Regions from separate parts of the Streptomyces sp. NPDC018693 genome, predicted to be linked through region 1. Evidence: riboswitches for the same ligand, from Rfam matches in the RefSeq annotation. Region 1 holds a riboswitch; the other holds the start of a gene.
What was found. A riboswitch is a leader RNA that binds a small molecule or an ion and turns the genes downstream of it on or off. The one in region 1 is predicted to bind glycine.
Positions count from the first base shown of each region.

Region 2: it holds a riboswitch for glycine, as region 1 does, so the genes downstream of both, gcvP (aminomethyl-transferring glycine dehydrogenase) here and gcvT (glycine cleavage system aminomethyltransferase GcvT) in region 1, are expected to answer to the same signal.

Region 1 is NZ_JBIRZZ010000011.1:283,063-290,545, reverse strand. Features, by position in the region: partial or broken gene ACH5AC_RS27435 (serine hydroxymethyltransferase) at 1-112, opposite strand, end outside; gene gcvH (glycine cleavage system protein GcvH) at 121-498, opposite strand; gene gcvT (glycine cleavage system aminomethyltransferase GcvT) at 597-1,724, opposite strand; glycine riboswitch at 1,930-2,030, opposite strand; gene ACH5AC_RS27420 (AAA family ATPase) at 2,218-2,874, shown strand; gene ACH5AC_RS27415 (enhanced serine sensitivity protein SseB) at 2,929-3,699, shown strand; gene ACH5AC_RS27410 (enhanced serine sensitivity protein SseB C-terminal domain-containing protein) at 3,829-4,632, shown strand; gene ACH5AC_RS27405 (ABC transporter permease) at 4,944-5,951, shown strand; gene ACH5AC_RS27400 (ABC transporter substrate-binding protein) at 6,023-7,483, shown strand, end outside.
Region 2 is NZ_JBIRZZ010000012.1:213,836-221,318, forward strand. Features, by position in the region: gene ACH5AC_RS28440 (ABC transporter ATP-binding protein) at 1-190, shown strand, start outside; gene ACH5AC_RS28445 (molybdopterin-binding protein) at 219-641, shown strand; gene gcvP (aminomethyl-transferring glycine dehydrogenase) at 700-3,585, opposite strand; glycine riboswitch at 3,762-3,857, opposite strand; gene ACH5AC_RS28455 (PRC-barrel domain-containing protein) at 3,972-4,346, shown strand; gene ACH5AC_RS28460 (nucleotidyltransferase domain-containing protein) at 4,343-4,771, opposite strand; gene ACH5AC_RS28465 (DNA polymerase IV) at 4,768-6,174, opposite strand; gene ACH5AC_RS28470 (MerR family transcriptional regulator) at 6,242-6,886, opposite strand; gene ACH5AC_RS28475 (bifunctional nuclease family protein) at 7,083-7,483, opposite strand, start outside.

The DNA.
Region 1 (7,483 bases):
AGTTCTCGGAGGCGATCATCTCCAGGGTGGACTGCTGGCGGTTCAGCTCGGCGTCGACCGCCGCGGCGACCTCCGGGTCGAGCTCGTGCAGGGGCGTGTTCAGGACGGACATACGTCTCCTCAGCCGGCGGAAAAGGCGGTGTACTCGTCGGCGGAGAGCAGGTCGGCGGGCTCGTCCGTGACACGTACCTTGAACAGCCAGCCGCCCTCGAAGGGGGCGGAGTTCACCAGCGAGGGGTCGTTGACGACGTCCTCGTTGACCTCGGTGACCTCGCCGGTCACCGGGGCGTACAGGTCGCTGACCGACTTGGTCGACTCCAGCTCGCCGCAGGTCTCGCCCGCGGTCACCGTGTCACCGACCTCCGGGAGCTGGACGAAGACGACATCGCCGAGCGCGTTGGCCGCGTGCTCCGTGATGCCGACCGTCGACACGCCGTCCTCGGCGGCCGACAGCCACTCGTGCTCCTTGCTGTAGCGCAGCTGCTGGGGGTTGCTCATGGCCTGAATTCTCCTGTACGCGGGGGAGTGCTGATGAATGGGGGACTGCTGGAGGCGTGCGTGAGCAGCGGAAATGTGCCCAGCGTCACGGTCGGTGTCTACTTCTGGCGCTTGTAGAACGGCAGCGCCACGACCTCGTACGGCTCATGGCTGCCCCGGATGTCCACGCCGACGCCCGGCGTGCCCGGAGCGGCGTGCGCGGCGTCGACGTACGCCATCGCGATCGGCTTGCCCAGGGTGGGGGAGGGGGCGCCGGAGGTGACCTCGCCGATCACCTGGCCGTCGGCGACCACGGCGTACCCGGCGCGCGGGACCCGGCGGCCCTCGGCGACCAGGCCGACCAGGACACGCGGCGGCTGGGAGGCGGCGCGCTCGGCGGCCTCGGTCAGCGCCGCACGCCCGACAAAGTCGCCGGCCTTCTCGAACTTCACCACGCGGCCGAGCCCGGCGTCGAACGGCGTCAGGGACGTCGTCAGCTCGTGCCCGTACAGCGGCATGCCCGCCTCCAGACGCAGGGTGTCGCGGCAGGACAGGCCGCAGGGGATCAGGCCGACGCCCTCGCCGGCCTTGGTCAGCGCCTGCCACAGCTCCACGGCGTGCTCGGGCTTCACGAACAGCTCGAAGCCGTCCTCGCCGGTGTAGCCGGTGCGGGCGATCAGCGCGGGGACACCGGCGACCGTGCCGGGCAGGCCCGCGTAGTACTTCAGGCCGTCGAGATCGGCGTCGGTGAGCGAGGCGAGGATCCCCGGCGACTCGGGGCCCTGCACGGCGATCAGCGCGTACGCGTCGCGGTCGTCGCGCACCTCGGCGTCGAAGCCCGCCACCCGCTCGGTCAGCGCGTCCAGTACGACCTGGGCGTTGGAGGCGTTGGCGACCACCATGTACTCGGTCTCGGCGAGCCGGTAGACGATCAGGTCGTCCAGGATGCCGCCGTCGGCCTGGCAGATCATGGTGTACCGGGCGCGTCCCACGCCGACCGAGGCGATGTTGCCGACCAGCGCGAAGTTGAGGAAGGCCGCCGCCTCGGCGCCGGTCACGGTGATCTCGCCCATGTGGGAGAGGTCGAACAGCCCGGCCCTGGTGCGCACCGCGAGGTGCTCCTCGCGCTCGGAGCCGTAGCGCAGTGGCATGTCCCAGCCGGCGAAGTCGGTCATCGTCGCGCCGAGCGAACGGTGCAGCGCGTCGAGCGCGGTGCGACGAAGCTCACGGGGTTCAGTACTGCTCATCGGTCGGTCGTCTCCCAGAGGCGATGGGGGTCCCCCCGCGCGAGCGAAGTCGAGCGTGGGGGAAGGCGAGGAAGGTACCCAAGAAAGGGTCCTCCCCATCTGTCATCGGAACCTGAGAGGTTCGCCGAGACCGCCACAGGGGCGACCACGGCTTGCACCTTGGGTGGAGCCACCCCCGAGGGGGCGACCCGCTTTTCAGATGTGCCTCGCCCGCGCGGTAACGGGGCCTGAGAGATTCAAGGGAGGGACTTGCTCCTTCGGCGCCCCAGACGTCCAAGGACCTGGGGACTCTCCCGCGCGGATTCAAGCGGCCGGTATGCAGTTGGCGCGCACATCATTGCACGCCGCCCCCGCCTCACGGCAGGCCGTATCTGTAACCGGCCTGTGGCGGTACGCGCACGAAAACGCGAGGGCGCCGCCAGTACGTTCGGCATTACCTTCTCTTTACGCACGTTGGGGAGGTCACCACCTGACCTCAGGGGAGGACGATGACGTGAACAGGACCACGGCGTACGCGACCACATCGGGCATCACGCTGCCCGAGCAGCCCACGGCCCCCGCCCTGCAGACCCGCGCGGTCGTCCGCGACCTGCGCTCCCGCGCCGGCCACAGCCCCCGCGCCCTGCTCTTCGGCCCCCACGACCTGGTAGTGATCACCGGCCTGCCGGGCAGCGGCAAGTCCACGCTCATGCGCCGCACGGTCAAGGGCCCGCGCATCGACTCCCAGGACACCCGCGACCGCTTCGACACCCGAGCCCCCCGCCTCCTGCCGTACGCCGTCTACCGCCCCCTGGTCCGCCTCGCCCACTACGCCGGGCTGCGCCGCGCCCTGCGCACCGGCGAGGGCATCGTCGTGCACGACTGCGGCACCCAGAGCTGGGTGCGGGCCTGGCTGGCCCGCGAGGCCCGCCGCCGCGGCGGCCGGCTGCACCTGCTGATCCTCGACGTCACCCCGGACACCGCGCTCGAAGGCCAGCGCGCCCGAGGCCGGGGCGTCTCCCGCTACGCCTTCCTGCGCCACCGCCGGGCCGCCGCCCGCCTGTTGCGCGCGGTGGAGCGGGGCCGGCTGCCGCGCGGCTGCGGCTCGGCGGTCGTCCTGGACCGGGACGCGGCGAACGCGCTGACGCGCATGGGTTTCACCGGCCGATGACCCGCTAGCCTTTCAGCCACGACAGAGCGGTTCCCGGCAGGCGGTAGACACACGATGGACTTCCCGGCACAGGCACACCCCCAACCGCACGGCGGCTGGCCCGGCAACGAGCTGGAGGAGGTGCTCTCCGCCTCCCTCGGCGTCCCGGGCGCCGGCGGTCGGATCGTGGAGGTCCTCGGCCGCAGCTTCGTCTGGGTGCCGCTGCCGGGCGGCGGCGGCCCCGACAGCGTCCCCCTCGATCTGCCCACACTGGAGATCGAGGGTCAGGCGTACGTCCCCGTCTTCAGCTCCGAGGAACAGTTCCGCCAGGTCGTCGGGGCGCATATGTCGTACGCCATCGCCCCGGCCGTGGAGTTCGCCCGCGGCCTGCCCCCGCAGGTCGGCATCGCCGTCAACCCCGACGGCACGGTGGGCATCCCGCTGCCGCCGCCCGCGGTCGCCGAACTCTGCCGCGCCGGCCGCACCCCCCTCGACGGCCCCGCCACCGGCGCCCGCGTCCGCCTCTACGAACCCGACTGGCAGGACGACCCGGTCGACTTCCTCTCCGCGGCGACACGGGAGTTCGCGGCAACCCCCACGGTCCACACGGCCCGCCGCTGCCTCGCAACGGTCGAGACCGACGCCCCCGTCATGTTCATAGGCGTCGAACTCTCCCAGTGGGACGGCGACCTGCGCGCCGAGCCTCTCGACGCCTTGGGGCGGGCCCTGGGCAAGGTCCCCGTGCGGTGGCCGGTGAACCTGATCCTCCTCGACGTGGCAGCGGAGGACCCGGTGGCCGACTGGATGAGGCAAAACGTACGGCCCTTCTACACCCAGGGGACGTAAGCAAGGGGCGCGGGGAACTGCGCGACCAGCCACCGACGACCGGCACCCGCAAGACGGACACCAGGCCCCACCTCCTGAGGCGCTTAAGCTGGACCCAAACGCGGGGCAACTTCTGAAAGGGCGGTAAACGTGAGCGCGAGCGGCACGGCGACCGGCCAGGTCGAGCACATGCTGCGCCAAGTCACGCCCGGGCGTTACGACGCCTATGAGGCGTTGCTCCGCGCACTCGCCACGCCCGCCACCGGCCAGATCTGGATGCTGCTGTGGCACGGCCAGGCCGGTTCTCCCGACGCCCAGTACGGCAGCATGGAGGTCGACGGCCACGGCTACGCCCCGTGCGTCACCTCCGCCCAGGAGCTGTCGGCCAGCGGCTGGAACCGGTCGTACGAGGTGGTCGACGGCCTGGACGTGGCCCGCACCCTCTACCCGGACCACTACGGCCTGTGGCTCAACCCGCACGCCCCGGGCGGCGGCGTCGGCATCCCCTGGCTCGATCTGCGCCGCATCGCGACCGGGCTGGACCGCCAGCCCCCCGGCCCGCTGCGGCTGTCCGAACCGGCCATCGAGATCCCGCAGTTCTACGCCCTGCTCGCGCAGAACGCCCACCGCACGCCGGCGATCCGCTCGCTGCGCCGCGCCTGGGTGCAGCCGGCGCTCGGCGCGCCGTATCTGGCCATCGGCCTGGACGTGTACGACACCTCGCCGCAGGCCGTGGACGCGGTACGCGCGATGATGCAGCAGTCCGTGGGCGCCGTACCCGACGGGCTGCCGGTGTCGACGGTCTCGATGACCGACGAGTACGACCCGGTCGCGATGTGGATGCGGGCCAACGCCCGCCCGTTCTACGACCGCGAGGCCCACGCGGCCCCGCCGCCCCCCGCCCCGGCCCAGGCGCCTGCGGCGGGCGGATACGGCTACCCCAGGCCGTACTGAGCCACAGCGACGTACTGAGACACCGCCTTCAGCAGTACCCCGGGGCCGGTTCCGCACTGCGCGAACCGGCCCTTCGGCATGCCCTCGCGTCCGCCCCCCGCGACTCCCCGTCCGGATAACGGAACCTCGCAGCCCGGATCACGTTTATGCATCCATTCACCGTCAAGTCTGGTAACCGTTCGCCGAACCGTTGAAGACTCCCGCTCCAGGGGTGTTCGTCTGGGTGTTCGCCCCTGTGTACGAAGGCTGATGACGCCGCTACAGCGGCAAGTGCGGGCCGGTCACCGCCGGTTGAGAGGGGTCCCTGCCAGATGACGGCACCATTGCACGAGCCGACCGCGGAGGCGGCCCCGAGCGCGGCCGACGAAGCGGCGGTCGCCACCGCCGGCGCGAAGGCCGTTCAGGGACGCTCCCTGGGCCGGATCGCCTGGGAGCGGCTGAAGCGGGACAAGCTCGCCCTGACGGGCGGCATCGTGGTGCTCGTCCTCATCACGGTCGCGCTGCTCGCCCCGGTCATCACCAACCTGCTGGGACAGGACCCGAACGAGTACCACGAGGAACTGATCGACCCTCTGTTCGGCACCCCCACGGGCTCGTTGGGCGGCATCAGCGGTGAGCACCTGCTGGGGGTCGAGCCGGTCAACGGCCGCGACATCTTCGCCCGCATCCTCTACGGCGCTCGTATCTCGCTGCTGGTCGGCTTCCTGTCGGCGCTCGTCGCGGTGGTCCTCGGCACGGTCCTCGGCGTCCTCGCCGGGTTCTTCGGCGGCTGGGTGGACTCCGTCATCAGCCGTGTGATGGACGGTCTGCTGGCCTTCCCGCAGCTGCTGTTCATCATCGCCCTGGTGTCGGTCATGCCGGACGAGCTGCTGGGCCTGACCGGTTCCAACGTGCGTGTGTTCGTGATGATCGTGGTCATCGGCTTCTTCGGCTGGCCCTACATCGGACGCGTCGTGCGCGGCCAGACGCTGTCGCTGCGCGAACGCGAGTACGTGGAGGCCGCCCGTTCGCTGGGGGCCGGGCGCATCTACATCCTGTTCAAGGAACTGCTGCCCAACCTCGTCGCGCCGATCATCGTGTACACGACGATGATGATCCCCACCAACATCCTCACCGAGGCGGCCCTCAGCTTCCTGGGCGTGGGCGTCAAGCCGCCCACGGCGTCCTGGGGGCAGATGCTGTCGAGCGCGCTCGACTACTACGAATCCGACCCCATGTACATGGTGGTCCCGGGCGTGGCGATCTTCATCACCGTCCTTGCCTTCAACCTCTTCGGCGACGGCGTCCGGGACGCGCTGGACCCGAAGGCCGGGCGCTGAGCCGCCGTATCACCTTTCGTCCCGTGGCACTTGGCACGGGGTCTCTCATCAAAACCGGAGGATCCGAGATCGTGACTACCCAACGCACCTCAGGGCGGCGTAAGCAGGCCCTGGCCGCTGCCGCCGCGGTCGCCGCGCTGCTGACCACGGCGGCGTGCGGCGGCGGTGGCGACGACAGCGGTGACGGCGGTTCGAAGACCGGTGCCGCCGGTTTCGACGCCGCCAACAACAAGGTCGCCCAGGCCGACCTGGCCAAGAAGGGCGGCACGCTGAAGTTCGGTGCCGCCCAGGACGCCGACTTCTGGGACACCACGCGTGGCTACTACGGCTTCATGTGGAACTTCTCCCGCTACTACAGCCGTCAGCTCGTCACGAACACGCCGGCGCCGGGCAAGGAGGGCGCCACGCTGTCGCCGGACCTCGCCACCGATCTCGCGAAGATCACCGATGACGGCAAGACCTACACGTACACCCTGCGTGACGGTGTCACCTGGGAGGACGGCAAGCCGATCACTTCCAAGGACATCAAGTACGGCATAGAGCGCGTGTGGGCGCAGGACGTGCTGTCCGGTGGTCCGACGTACCTGAAGGAGGTGCTCGACCCCAAGGGTGAGTACCCGGGTCCGTACAAGGACACCTCCCCGGACAAGCTCGGTCTGAAGTCCATCGAGACGCCGGACGACAAGACCATCGTCTTCAAGCTGCCGCAGGCCAACTCCGACTTCGAGGAGATGCTGGGCCTGACCTCGGCGTCCCCGGTCCGCCAGGACAAGGACACCAAGGCCAAGTACACCCTGCGCCCGTTCTCCTCCGGCCCGTACAAGTTCGAGTCGTACAGCCCGGGCAAGGGTCTGACCCTGGTCCGCAACGACAACTGGAAGCAGGACTCGGACCCGATCCGCAAGGCGTACCCGGACAAGATCACCGTCGAGATCTTCTCCAACGCCAACGAGCTGGACCAGCGCCTGCTCAACGGTGACCTGGACCTGGACATCAACCAGACCGGCATGTCCCCGCAGGGCCGCACCACCGCCCTGAAGGAGCACAAGGGCAACCTGGACAACCCGGTCTCCGGCTACATCCGCTACGCGGTCTTCCCGCAGAGCGTCAAGCCGTTCGACAACATCGAGTGCCGCAAGGCCGTGATCTACGGCGCCGACCACGTCTCCCTGCAGACCGCGCGCGGCGGCCCCGTCGCCGGTGGTGACATCGGCACCAACATGCTGCCGCCGTCCGTCCCGGGCTCCGAGGGCCAGAAGTACGACCCGTACGAGATCGCCGGCGCCAACAAGAGCGGCAACATCGAGAAGGCCAAGGAAGCCCTGAAGGCGTGCGGTCAGCCGAACGGCTTCAAGACCACCATCGCGGTCCGCAACAACAAGCCGGTCGAGGTGGCCACCGCCCAGTCGCTGCAGGCGTCCCTGAAGAAGGTCGGCATCGACGCCGAGATCGACCAGTACGACGGCTCGCAGACCTCCGGCATCATCGGCAGCCCCTCCAACGTGGCCAAGAAGGGCTACGGCATCATCATC
Region 2 (7,483 bases), on a different contig from region 1:
CCGCAACCTGTGGCGCTGCGAGGTCGCCGGCCTGGAAACCCATGGCGCCCAGATCCGCGCCGACCTCACAGGCGACCTCCCTCTCGCCGCCGACCTCACCAGCGTCGCGGCCGCCGAACTCGACCTGCACCCGGGCACGCCCGTCTGGGCAACGGTCAAGGCGACGCAGACCCACGCATACCCCGCCTGAACCGCCCATACGACTACCGTGGCTGCCCATGACCCTGAGCATCCGCAACCAGCTCCCCGGAACGGTCACCTCCGTCACCCCCGGCGGCGTCATGGCCACCGTGGGCATCCTCCTGTCCGGCGGCCGCCATCTCACCGCCGCGGTCACCGTGGAGGCCGCCGAGGAGCTCGGCCTGACCGAGGGCACCGCCGTACGCGCCCTGGTGAAGTCCACGGAGGTGTCCCTGGCCGCCGACCCGGTCGCGGGCCTGTCGATCCGCAACCAGCTCCCGGGCACGGTCGCCGGCGTCACCACCGGCGCCGCCATGGCCTCCGTCAAGGTGGCCGTCGACGGCGACACCCTGCTGACCGCCGTGATCACCAAGGACGCCGCGGTCGACCTCGCGCTCGCCGCCGGCACCCCGGTCGTCGCACTGATCAAGGCCACCGAGGTCTCCCTGGCGACACCCTGAGACACAAAGGGCCCCCACCCGAGCGGGTGGGGGCCCTCACCGATGACAACCGCCGGGATCAGTCCTCGTACGCGTCCAACGGCGGGCAGGAGCACACCAGGTTCCGGTCCCCGAACGCCTGGTCGATCCGCCGCACCGGCGGCCAGTACTTGTCGGAGGCGGAGACACCGCCCGGGAACACGGCCTCCTCACGCGTGTACGCGTGCTCCCACTTCCCGCCGAGCGCGGCAGCGGTGTGCGGCGCGTTCCGCAGCGGGTTGTCCTCGGCCGGCCACTCGCCCGCACCGACCTTCTCGATCTCCGCCCGGATCGCGATCATCGCCTCGCAGAACCGGTCCAGCTCGCCCAGGTCCTCGGACTCGGTCGGCTCGATCATCAGCGTCCCGGCCACCGGGAAGGACATCGTCGGCGCGTGGAACCCGTAGTCGATCAGCCGCTTGGCGACGTCGTCGACCGTCACCCCGGTCGCCTTGGTCAGCGGCCGCAGATCGATGATGCACTCGTGCGCGACCAGCCCGCCCGGACCGGTGTACAGCACCGGGTAGTGCGGCTCCAGCCGCTTGGCGATGTAGTTGGCGGACAGCACGGCCACCTGCGTGGCCCGCTTCAGCCCCTCACCGCCCATGAGTCGCACGTAGGCCCACGAGATCGGCAGGATGCCCGCGGAACCCCACGGCGCGGCGGAGATCGGCCCGACGCCCGTCTCCGGGCCGGCGGCGGGCTGCATCGGGTGGTTCGGCAGGTACGGCGCCAGGTGCGAGCGCACCGCGACGGGACCGACGCCGGGACCGCCACCGCCGTGCGGGATGCAGAACGTCTTGTGCAGGTTCAGGTGGGAGACGTCCCCGCCGAAGTGCCCCGGCTTGGCCAGCCCCACCAGCGCGTTCAGGTTGGCACCGTCGACGTACACCTGCCCGCCGGCCTCGTGCACCTGCGCGCAGATGTCCGCGACGTGCTCCTCGAACACACCGTGCGTCGACGGGTAGGTGATCATCAGCACCGCCAGCTCGTCACGGTACTGCTCGATCTTCGCGCGCAGGTCCTCGACGTCGATCTCGCCGTCCTCGGCGGTCCTCACCACGACGACCTTCATGCCGGCCATCACCGCGCTCGCCGCGTTCGTGCCGTGCGCGGAGGACGGGATCAGACACACGGTCCGCTGCTCGTCCCCGTTGGCCCGGTGGTATCCGCGTACGGCGAGCAGTCCGGCCAGCTCGCCCTGCGACCCGGCGTTGGGCTGGAGCGACACCTTGTCGTACCCGGTGACCTCGGCGAGGCGTTCCTCCAGCTCACGGATGAGCGTGAGGTAGCCCTCGGCCTGCTCGGCGGGCGCGAAGGGGTGCAGCTGCCCGAACTCGGGCCAGGTCACCGGCTCCATCTCGGTGGTCGCGTTGAGCTTCATGGTGCAGGAGCCCAGCGGGATCATCCCACGGTCGAGCGCGTAGTCACGGTCGGCGAGCCTGCGCAGGTAGCGCAGCATGGCCGTCTCGGAGCGGTGCTGGTGGAAGACGGGGTGGGTCAGGAACTCGTCGTCCCGCAGCAGCCCCGCAGGAAGCGCGTCCCCGGCGGCCGCGTCCAGCGCCTCGACGTCACCCTCGACACCGAAGGCCGCCCACACGCCGGCCAGCTGTGCCCGGACCGTGGTCTCGTCGCAGGAGACCGAGACATGGTCGGCGTCGACGGGGTACAGGTTGACCCCGTTCTCCCGAGCGGCCGCGACGACCTCGGCGGCCTTCCCCGGCACCCGCGCGGTCACCGTGTCGAAGAAGTCCCCGTGCACGACCTCGACGCCCCCGGCCTTCAGACCCTGGGCCAGGATCGCGGCGTACCGGTGCGTGCGCCGCGCGATGGTCCGCAGCCCCTCGGGCCCGTGGTAGACGGCGTACATCCCGGCCATCACGGCGAGCAGCACCTGCGCGGTGCAGATGTTGCTGGTCGCCTTCTCGCGTCGGATGTGCTGCTCACGCGTCTGCAGCGCCAGCCGGTACGCCTTGTTCCCGTCCGCGTCCACGGACACACCGACGAGCCGCCCGGGCAGGCTGCGCGCGAACTTCTCCTGTACGGCCATGTAGCCGGCGTGCGGACCGCCGAAGCCCATCGGCACCCCGAACCGCTGGGTCGTACCGACCGCGATGTCCGCCCCGAGCTCACCCGGCGACTTCAGCAGCGTCAGCGCGAGCAGGTCGGCGGCGACGGTGACCAGCGCGCCCAGCGCGTGCGCCTGCTCGATGACCGGCTTGATGTCGCGTACGGCACCGGAGGCGCCCGGGTACTGGATCAGCACGCCGTTGATCTCACGCGCGGCGATGTCGGCCGGGATGCCCTCGCTGAGGTCGGCGACGACGACCTCGACGCCCGTCGGCTCGGCGCGGGTCTCGATGACGGCGATGGTCTGCGGCAACGCGTCCGCGTCGACCAGGAACAGGCCCTTCTTGTTCTTGCCCATGCGCCGGGACAGGGCCATGGCCTCGGCCGCGGCCGTGCCCTCGTCGAGCAGTGAGGCACCGGAGGTGGGCAGCCCGGTCAGCTCGGCGACCATCGTCTGGAAGTTCAGCAGGGCTTCGAGGCGCCCCTGCGAGATCTCCGGCTGATAAGGCGTGTACGCGGTGTACCAGGCCGGGTTCTCCATGACGTTGCGCAGGACCACCGGCGGGGTGAAGGTGCCGTAGTAGCCGAGGCCGATCATGGAGCCGAGGACCTGGTTGCGGTCGGCGAGCGAGCGCAGCTCGGCGAGCACCTCGGCCTCGGTGCGGGCGCCCGGCAGGTCGAGCGCGTCGGCGTTCTTGATCACATCCGGGACCGCGGCGGCGGTCAGCTCGTCCAGCGAGCCGTAGCCGACCTGGGCGAGCATCTTGGCCCGCGCCTCCTGGTCGGGCCCGATGTGGCGCTGCTCGAAGGGGATCCCCTGCTCGAGCTCGGCGAGCGGCGTGCGGTGGGCGGTCATTGCGGAGGGCCTCCTGGTCTGACGCGACCTTCGAGGGGCACCACGGCGTGGGTGCCCCGACGGCCTCCCCCTCTGTCATCTCAACCTGAGAGCTTCACCGGGCGCCCGGGGGCGGCCGGTTTTCACCGTCGGTGAGAGCGGAAGCCGTCGACATCCGCCCTGCTTTCCAGAGTGACCTCGTCCGTGCGGTACGTGGGCCTGAGAGATTCCGGGGAGGATTTGCTCCTTCGGCGCCTCCGATGATCTCCGGAGGACTCTCCCGCACGGGGTCAGCAGCCGCTTGCCAGCCTACCAGCGAGGCCAACGCCGCAGCCTTCGAGTGGCCACCGAGCTGATTGTGCTCTTTTGTAGTGCTTACGGATGAGTTGCGACCAAGTGGAGGGACCGTGCAGACCGATATCGATCCACGCAACCTGATCGGCCGCAAGGCGTTCGACCGCGATGGCGTCAAGATCGGCACGATCGACGAGGTCTACCTCGACGACGCGACCGGCGTGCCGGAGTGGGCGGCCATACGGACCGGCCTGTTCAGCAGAGACGCCTTCGTCCCCCTGGAGCCCAGCGAACTGATCGAGGGCACCCTACGGGTCCCCTTCGAACGGGCTCTGATCAAGGACGCCCCCGACTTCGGTGTGGGCCGCCATCTCTCCCCGGAACAGGAACTGCAGCTCTACCACCACTACGGCCTGGACGTGGCCGCCCCTCCCCCGCTCCCGGACCACGACTTCGGCCGACTGGCGGGCGACACGGACGAGTCCTAGCGGGCACAGCTGCCGATCAGCGCCGCGAGAACCCCCCGCGGGTCGTACAGCGGGCGCGCCCCGCCCCGGACGACGCGGCGCGTCCCCTCGTCGACGGGCTCGGTCCGCGCCCACTCGGCCGTCCCGACACCCAGCTCCACCTCCAGCCCCGACCCGGTGGCATACCGCCACTCGGTCATCGGCCCCCAGGCCCGCGTGCGCACCAGCTCTCCGAGACCCAGCGGGCACCCGTCGTCGTACCGGGCCGGATCCGCCGTCAGCAGCACCAGGTCCACATCGGAGTCCATCCGCGCCTCTCCCCGGGCGCACGACCCGACGAGCAACAGCCCCATGACATCGGCCCGCCCCTCGGCCCACCGGACGACCCGCCCGACCACGTCCCGTATCTCGGTCTCCCGCTCCGGCGACACCCCGTCCGTGATCATGGAACCACCTGCCCCACCGACCCGGCCTCCGTCTCTCCCACAGTGCTCCCCTCCGGTCTCTCAGCTCTCTGTTGCACCAGCGGCAACGGCTCCGCCGGCTCCAGCCCGGGATCGTCGACCCGGAAGGTCCGCACCCGGCCCGGCTCCACGTCCGCGGGCGTCTCGAACCGCACGGTCACCCGTCCCAGCCCGCTGCCCTGCACCCACCCGTGCCCGAACTCGGTGTGCCGCACGTCCTGCCCCGGACGCCAGTGGTGCTCGGCCGGGGCCGGCTCGGCGGGCTCGGATTCGTCCGCCACCGCCTCCTCGTCGGACCCGTCGGCCTGCTCCTCCGCCGCCTGCGCGAACAGATCCTCCTGTGTGTAGTCGGCGAGACCCGAGACGCCCACCCCGAGCAGTCGCACCCCACCGGTCGTGTCGACGGAGTCCAGCAGCCGGGCGGCCGCCTCCCGCACCACTGCCGGATCGTCCGTGGGCCCGCGCAGCGTCTCGGAGCGGGTCAGCGTGGAGAAGTCGTAACGCCGCACCTTCAGCACGATCGTCCGCCCGGACAGCCCGGCCCCGCGAAGCCGCCGCACACACCGGTCGGCCAGCCGCTGCACCTCCAACCCCACCCGGACCCGGTCATGGATGTCCACGTCGTAGGTGTCCTCGACCGAGACCGACTTGGTCTCCCGCTCGGCCACCACCGGCCGCTCGTCGCGCGCCAGCGCCATCGCGTACAGCCCGTGTCCGTGGGCCTTTCCCAGCAGCCGCACCAGCTCGTCCTCGCCCGCCTCGACGATCTCGTCGACCGTGGTGATCCCCGCCCGCCGCAGATGGTCTCCGGTCGCCGGACCCACCCCGGGCAGGGTCCGCACCGACAGGGGCCCGAGAAGCGCCCGCTCGGTGCCCGGCTCGATGAGGACCATCCCGTTGGGCTTGGCCTGCTCCGAAGCGATCTTCGCGAGCATCTTGGACGCCGCCAGTCCCACCGAGCCCGTGAGCCCGGTGACCGCCCGTATGTCCGCGCGGAGCTTCGCCCCCGCGACCCGCGCCGACTCGCTGTCCCAGGCGGCTCCCCCGGCCTCCAGGTCCACGAACGCCTCGTCCAGGCTGAGCGGCTCCACCAGCGGCGACAGCGCCCGCAGCAGCGCCATCACCTGCTCGCTGATCGCCCGGTAGAAACCGCCCCGCGGGCAGAGATACGCGGCGTTCGGCGCCAGCCGACGCGCCTGGGCCATGGGCATCGCCGAGTGCACCCCGAACACCCGTGCCTCGTACGAGGCGGTGGCCACCACCCCGCGCGGCCCCAGCCCGCCCACGATCACGGCCTTCCCGCGCAGGCTCGGCTTGGACGCCTGCTCCGCCTGCGCGAAGAAGGCATCCATGTCGAGATGCAGGATGGTGGGCGCGTTTCTCACATCTCCGATGCTGCACCACACCACTGACAACGACCCCGCACCCTCCGGTGCGGCGCCCGTCAGGGGTTCAGACGGCGCGGTTGCGCCGGCGCGCCAGTTCGTCCGCCGGGTTGTGGCCGACGAGCGTCTCGCCGGTGTCGACGCGCTCCCCGTGCAGCTGCGACAGCGCGCTCTCCACGTCCCGCCACACCACGCCGACGGCGATCCCGAAGACGCCCTGACCACCCTGGAGCAGCGCGTGGACCTCGTCCGGAGAGGTGCACTCGTAGACCGTGGCGCCGTCACTCATCAGCGTCATGCGCTCCAGGTCACGGAAACCGCGTTCCCTGAGATGCTGCACGGTGGTGCGGATGTTCTGCAGCGAGACGCCCGTGTCGAGAAAGCGCTTCACGATCTTCAGGACGACAACGTCCCGGAAGCTGTACAACCGCTGCGTCCCGGACCCGTAGGCGGGCCGCACACTCGGCTCGACGAGCCCGGTGCGGGCCCAGTAGTCCAGTTGCCGGTAGGTGATTCCGGCGGCCGCGCAGGCCGTCGGACCGCGGTAGCCGATCTGCTCGGACGCCATGGACGTCGCCCCTCCGCTGCTCGGCACGGCCGCCGGTCGCTGCGGAACGTGATCGGCCGCGCCACCGGGAAGCCGGTACGGACCGTTCCCCGCGAACTCGCGTCCGGGAGCACCCCCAGCCGTACCGTCGCCGCTGCTTCTCACGCCGACCTCCGTCCTTGACCTGCCTTCTCGACGGTAGGCAGTCACCAGGGGTGCGTCAACGATCGCCACACTCGGCACGCCGAGTGATAATCACCCTAGGAGTGGTTTCCCGTACCCCACCGCGGGGAAAGGCTAGCCGAATGCCTTGAGAAGGAGCCGCAGGACGCTCTCACGCGCCGCCGGCAAGTGCCCGCCCCTACTGGTTGCTGGTGCCGAAGTCCTCCGGCGAGATCTGGTCGAGGAACTCGCGGAACTTCTCCACCTCGTCCTCCTGCTCGTCGGGGATCGCGATGCCCGCGTCGTCGAGCACCGTGTCACTGCCGTAGATCGGCGTACCGGTGCGCAGGGCCAGCGCTATGGCATCGGACGGACGGGCGCTGACCTCGACCCCGCTGGCGAAGACCAGCTCGGCGTAGAAGACGCCCTCACGCAGGTCCGTGATGCGCACTTCCGTGAGCTCCTGGCCCACGGCCTCCAGCACGTCCTTGAACAGGTCGTGCGTCAGCGGCCTGGCGGGCGCCATGCCCTGCTGGGCGAAGGCGATCGCCGTCGCCTCCCCCGGCCCGATCCAGATGGGGAGGTAGCGGTCGCCTCCCA